3 regions of the Companilactobacillus sp. FL22-3 genome follow, and region 3 is predicted to be linked to each of the others. Evidence: predicted binding sites of a transcription regulator. Region 3 holds the regulator's gene; each other region holds the start of a gene.
The links. The regulator HrcA, encoded in region 3, represses chaperone genes, less so after heat shock. The targets are predictions, from matches to a motif close to TTAGCACTCNNNNNNNNNGAGTGCTAA.
Positions count from the first base shown of each region.

Region 1 (2,274 bases), on a different contig from region 3:
GGTTCTGCTATCTATCAATCTTTAGCCGCTTTATTCTTAGCTCAAGCGTATAATATTCACCTTTCTTTAGGGCAACAAATTACCCTTGTGGTGGTATTGATGTTAACATCTAAGGGGATGGCCGGAGTTCCTGGAGCATCGTTTGTTGTACTCCTAGCCACAGTATCGACTATCGGTGTACCAATGCAAGGTTTGACCTTCATTGCGGGTATCGACCGTCTCGTAGATATGGGACGTACTGCCGTTAACGTTGTCGGAAATTCACTTGCGACCGTCATTATTGCCAAAAGTGAGAAGGAATTTGACGAAGAAAAACGTGCCAAGTACGTTGCAGCTTATACACGTGGGGACTGATGAGAAAACTCCGTGTAGTTAGAAACAATTTAAACACACACAAAAAGCCCGCCGAGAAAAATCGGTAGGCTTTTTTTTAGATGATCTGCAAAGTTAAAACAATTGCATTCATAACGATATGGCTGCCGGCACTGATATAAATATTTTGAGATTTGTAGTAAACATATGAGAACCAAAGTCCCATACAGACATATACTAAGAACCGAGTGTCTTGATGCATAAAAGCAAAGAGAAACGCAGCGATAATCGCAGCAACGTAAATATTAGTTGGTTTGATCAAGTTAGCAAAGAAGACGCGCCGGAAGATGATCTCCTCCATGATAGGGGCGGCAATCATAACGTAAAGAAAGTAATATGGATAAGCTTTGACCATCAATAACAAGTTGAGCGTATTTTGTGATTCTGTACTGACGTGAAAAATTAATTTATCCGCAAAGCCAATTCCAAATTGAACGACCAATGCCCCCAAGGTTCCGATAATTATCCATTGGAGAGCATGATTCAGGTCAGTTTTTTTCTCAAACTCTAATGGACCACTTTGTTTGACCAAATACATCATGATTCCAGTAACGACCAAAGCCGCAACGGTGATTGTGGCAAAATATGCTGTGCCAGTTATTTTGAGGATCGATAAAAAACTACCAACTGACAGCAACAAAATATAGGCCAGCAATGTGAAAAACTGATTTGTACGATAGGACATAATTTCCTCCATTTTTTTAAAGGTAAATACTTGCAACTTCACAATATAATGTTAATATAAAACTTGTGATTAGCACAACAGATAGTTGAGTGCTAAAAAAACATTAAGGTAATATATTGGAGGTATTTAAATTGTTAAAACCACTTGGAGATAGAGTCATTGTAACAGTCGATAAAGAAGAAGAAAAGACAGTCGGTGGCATTGTTTTAGCAAACAACGCTAAAGAAAAGCCTCAAACAGCAGAGGTTGTTGCCGTTGGTGAAGGCTTAGTTGCTGATAATGGTACTAAGTTGCCAATGAACGTTAAAAAGGGTGACAAAGTTCTTTTTGACAAGTACTCAGGCTCAACAGTTAAATACGAAGATAACGAATATTTGATCCTTCATGAAAAAGATATCATGGCAATCGTTGATTAATCGAAATTAAACAAGAAAAAATATATTTTAAATTATGGAGTGTGAAAATTAATGGCTAAAGAAATTAAATTTTCAGAAGATGCACGTTCAAAGATGCTAGATGGTGTTAACAAACTAGCTGACACAGTTAAGACAACAATCGGACCTAAAGGTAGAAACGTTGTTCTTGAAAAGAGCTATGGTTCACCAGAAATCACAAATGATGGTGTAACAATCGCTAAGAGTATTGAATTGGAAGACCACTTCGAAAACATGGGTGCTAAGTTAGTTTCCGAAGTAGCTTCAAAGACTAACGATATTGCTGGTGACGGTACTACTACAGCTACTGTTTTAACACAAGCAATCGTTAAAGAAGGTATGAAGAACGTTACAGCCGGTGCTAACCCTGTTGGTATCAGAACAGGTATCGAAAAGGCTACAAACGCCGCTGTTGACGAACTTCACAATATTTCACACAAAGTTTCAGGTAAGAAAGATATTGCTCAAGTAGCTTCAGTTTCTTCAGCTGACCCAGAAGTTGGTAATTTGATTGCCGACGCTATGGAAAAAGTTGGTAACGATGGTGTTATCACAATTGAAGAATCAAAAGGTATTGATACAACACTTGACGTTGTTGAAGGTATGCAATTCGATCGTGGATACATTTCACAATACATGGTTACAGACAACGATAAGATGGAAGCTGACCTTGATAACCCTTATATCTTGATTACTGACAAGAAGATTTCAAATATCCAAGATATCTTGCCATTGCTACAAAAGATTGTTCAACAAGGTAAAGCACTTTTGATCATTGCTGAT
Region 1 covers NZ_JBTYYZ010000009.1:67,025-69,298, reverse strand. Annotated here, with positions in the region: gene ACYT32_RS09235 (cation:dicarboxylate symporter family transporter) at 1-354, shown strand, start outside; gene ACYT32_RS09230 (CPBP family intramembrane glutamic endopeptidase) at 431-1,057, opposite strand; gene groES (co-chaperone GroES) at 1,189-1,473, shown strand; gene groL (chaperonin GroEL) at 1,525-2,274, shown strand, end outside.
Region 1: groES (co-chaperone GroES) is a predicted target of HrcA. The motif match lies at 1,127-1,153, and genes of this name have one in related genera.

Region 2 (2,274 bases), on a different contig from region 3:
GGGCAGCTTGTTTTTGAACTTCAGCATCAGAGATCTTATTATCTAAATCGGCCATATCAACGTGATTGATCTGCAAATTCTTTTTAGAACCAGCTTCATCGATCAAGTCAATGGCTTTATCAGGTAAGAAGCGATCTTGAATATAACGTGCTGATAATTCAGCTGCAGCTTTAATTGCTTCATTAGAATATTTTACATGATGATAATCTTCATATTTAGGTTGAAGACCCTTGAGAATTTGGACAGTCTCCTCAACGGTTGGTTCATTAACTTGGACAGGTTGTAGACGACGTTCCAAAGCTGAGTCTTTTTCAATTGTGCGGTATTCATTCAAAGTTGTTGCACCGACAAGTTGAAGTTCGCCACGAGCTAGGGCAGGTTTCAAAACGTTACCTGCGTCCATGCCGCCTTCCGCATTACCGGCTCCAACAATTTCATGAATTTCATCTATAAATAGGATGATATCTGTTTCTTTTTGTAATTCATTGATCAACTGTTGCATTCTTTGCTCAAATTGTCCACGTACGCCAGTTCCTTGAACCAGTGAGACTACATCCAAACGGATGACCCGTTTGTGCTGCAGTTTTTCTGGAACATCGCCATCAACGATCTTTTGAGCAAGACCTTCAACAACAGCTGTTTTACCAACACCAGCTTCACCAATTAAAACTGGATTGTTTTTTGTTCTTCTATTAAGTATTTCTATTACACGACTAATTTCCTTGTCACGACCAATAACAGGATCGATTTGGCCCTTTTTAGCAAGAGCAGTCAAATCAACGCCATATTGATCTAAGACTCCGTTACCTCTAGGTCTGCGACCATTACCGCCACCATTGCCGGTTTGAGTTTGGGGACCTTGTTGTTGGAAAGCATTTGGTTGTTGTCCACCATTCAAGGCGTTGAACAAGTCTTCAAAACTAGAAAATCCGCCGTTTGGATTTTGTGCCATATTATTCATACCTTCGTTAGCTTGATTTCTTAATTTTTGATAACAGTCTTGGCAGAGGTTAATTTCTGTTCTTTGACCATTAACACTAGTGTATAGATGAATTGTAGCTTCATTTTTATGACAATTCTGACATAACATTCGCACCCCACCTTTCCTTTATTACAGGATACAACGGTAGTATATAATTAGCACTCGAGTAATGCAAGTGCTAAGTCTTGAAAATTGAATTTTTGTCTTTTTTAAAAATTTTAAAAAAATTTCTTTCAAATCTCTGTGAAAAAGCATTGTAATATAAACGCTTTCAGGCTGTAGCGATGTAAGCGTTAAACGTCTTATCGTACTTGGCTTATTTGAATATTTTTAGTTCAAAGCACTTGTGAAAATTAATAGATAATGGTAAATTAATTAGTGAATATTTGTAGTTTTACTACAGAATTTTATAATTATATGGTGAGGTATTATTATGGAAAAGAAAGATTTTCACATTATTGCAGAAACAGGTATCCACGCACGTCCAGCTACTATGTTGGTACAAACAGCAAGTAAATTCAGTTCAGATATCAACATTGAATTCTCAGGTAAATCAGTAAACTTGAAGTCAATCATGGGTGTTATGTCACTTGGTGTTGGCCAAGGTGCTGACGTTACTATTACTGCTGATGGCGATGACGCTTCAGAAGCTATCGTTGCTATTTCAGACACTATGACAAAAGAAGGTTTGGCAGAATAATGGTTAAGACTATTAAGGGAATTGCAGCTAGTGATGGTATCGCTACTGCAGAAGCATACCTTTTAGTTCAACCAGATTTGTCTTTCACAAAAAAGAGTATTTCAGATGCTGATGCCGAAGTTAGCCGTCTTAAAGATGCTATTTCAACATCAGATGACGAATTAACAAAGATCAGAGATATCGCTAAAGAATCTCTCGGTGAAGAAGAAGCTCAAGTTTTTGATGCTCACAAGATGATTTTGGCTGATCCAGAATTTACGGGTGCAGTTGAACAAGAAGTTAAAAACAATAGTGTTAATGCTGAACAAGCATTGCACGATGTTTCAGACAACTTCATTTCTATTTTTGAAGGAATGACAGACAACCCATATATGCAAGAGAGAGCAGCCGATGTACGTGATGTTACAAAACGTGTTATGGCCCACTTGCTAGGGGTATCACTTCCAAATCCAGCATTGATCGACCATGATGTCGTTATTGTTGCACATGATTTGACACCAAGTGATACAGCACAACTAAATAGTTTCGTTAAGGGATTTGTTACTGATATCGGTGGACGTACAGCTCACTCAGCTATCATGGCACGTTCACT
Region 2 covers NZ_JBTYYZ010000005.1:116,937-119,210, reverse strand. Annotated here, with positions in the region: gene ACYT32_RS06050 (ATP-dependent Clp protease ATP-binding subunit) at 1-1,090, opposite strand, end outside; gene ACYT32_RS06045 (phosphocarrier protein HPr) at 1,416-1,682, shown strand; gene ptsP (phosphoenolpyruvate--protein phosphotransferase) at 1,682-2,274, shown strand, end outside.
Region 2: ACYT32_RS06050 (ATP-dependent Clp protease ATP-binding subunit) is a predicted target of HrcA. The motif match lies at 1,138-1,164, and genes of this name have one in related genera.

Region 3 (2,274 bases):
AGTGGCTGGCCATTGGTATCAGGCGATGACCTCGGTGGGATACAATGTCACCTTTAAAGAAAATACGGGCGTGACAATCGAGACGAATATCTTTGACTTTGATCAAGATATTTATGGCCAAAAAGTTGAGCTCGAATGGGTAAAATATCTGCGTGGCGAAGTAAAGTTTGAAAACGCTGAGGGTCTTGTTAAACAATTGAAACTAGATCAAACCAATTCTATCCAGGCTTTGCAGATTGATTGAAATAATCAAAAGGTCCTCTGATTCTAAATTGAACCAGAGGTTTTTTATTGGGATGAGATGCTATTTCTTTCTAAATCATTTACGGTTGAAAATAATTTGTGAAATAATTGCGAAAAATGAGCGTGCATACTTGACACTATTAGGATAGATTGTTATATTTTACATTGTTAGCACTCAGGTACGAATAGTGCTAAAAAGGAGGACGGTATAATGCTATCACAACGTCAAGATGCAATCTTGAGAGAAGTCGTGCGCATATTTACAGATACCGGCCAGCCGGTTGGTTCGAAGACATTGATGAATGAACTACCTTTTCATGTAAGTTCTGCGACAATCAGAAACGAAATGGCAGTACTTGAAGAAGTAGGTTATCTCGAGAAGACCCATCTTTCTTCGGGTAGAATTCCTTCAGCAATGGGATATCGCTATTATCTGGATCACTTAGTTCAACCAACAAGCGTTCCATCAGATATTGCGAAAAGAATTGACGAAGATTTTGGTAAAACATATCACCAGATTGATGATATCATCGAACAATCTGCCAAAATTTTATCTCATCTGACCAGTTACACAGCAATCACATTAGGTCCAGAGAGCAGTTCGATCCTCTTAACAGGATTTAGAATCGTGCCTTTGAATCCACATCAACTTATGGCTATTATTGTCACAAGTGATAATAATGTTGAGAATAATATTTATACAATTGATGATGATTTTGATACTTCGATAATTGAAAAGATTGTCAATATCGTCAATGATAAGTTAGTGGGTCAGCCTTTACCTAAAGTTATCCAGATGCTTCACAATGATGTTCCAGCCATACTTTCGGAATACATGTATTCGACTGATGGTTTGTTGGACATGATGGATCAGCTTTTCAAGAAGGCCGGTTCAGAGAAGTATTACGTTGACGGACAGTTGAATCTTTTGAATTACGCTGATAATGCTGATTTATCGCAAGTTCAGTCGTTGTTCTCGATCATCAATCAGAGTAATGACTTGCGGAAGTTGATCGATCCAAGTATTACTGATGACGGTATTCGAGTGCGGTTAGGTAGTGAATTAGGCAGCGATGCTTTGAAGAACTACAGTATCATTACCGCTAATTACGATGTCGGTCATCATGGTAAAGGGGTTATTGCCCTGTTAGGTCCAACCACGATGCATTATTCACAATTAATTGGTTTACTCGGAGAGTTCAGAGTAGAATTAGCCAAACGACTAATTGATTATTATTCAAGGTATGATGATTCTTGAAATTTTAGGAGGAAGTAATGGCAGACAAAGAAAAAGATCAAGATTTGAAGACTTCTAAAGAAGAAGCAACCCAAACAAAGCAACCAGCTGAAGATAAGTCCAAAAAGGAAGCAGCTAAAAAAGTTGATCCTAAGGATAAAGAAATTGCTGATCTCAAACAGAAGAGCTCTGATTTAGAGGATAATCTTTTGAGAAGTCAAGCTGAAATGCAAAATATGACTAAGCGTCATAATAAGGAAGTCGCTGACATCCTGAAGTATGACGGTCAAAAATTGGCAACAGAGATTCTTCCCGTTTTGGACAATCTTGAACGTGCGCTTCAAGTTGAAGCTGACGACGATGCCAGCAAGCAATTGAAGAAGGGCATTGAGATGGTACATGAACACATGGTCAAAGCCTTAGAAAATAACCATGTAACGGCGATTGACAATGAGGGTGAGAAGTTTGATCCAACTTTGAGTCAAGCTGTTCAAACTGTACCAGCCGATGATAAGCATGCAAAAGACACAGTCGTTTCGGTGCTTCAAAAGGGTTATAAATTAGAAGATCGTGTACTCCGTCCTGCAATGGTCGTTGTCGCACAATAAAAAATTTGTTAATTAATTAAAAAAATAAAAGAGGTTTAGGTTTATGTCTAAAGTTATTGGTATTGATTTAGGTACTACAAACTCTGCTGTAGCCGTTCTTGAAGGTGGCTCACCAAAGATTATTACAAATCCCGAGGGTGCTAGAACAACACCATCTGTTGTTGCTTTTAAAGATGGTGAAATCCA
Region 3 covers NZ_JBTYYZ010000002.1:163,812-166,085, forward strand. Annotated here, with positions in the region: gene ribF (riboflavin biosynthesis protein RibF) at 1-244, shown strand, start outside; gene hrcA (heat-inducible transcriptional repressor HrcA) at 455-1,501, shown strand; gene grpE (nucleotide exchange factor GrpE) at 1,519-2,088, shown strand; gene dnaK (molecular chaperone DnaK) at 2,132-2,274, shown strand, end outside.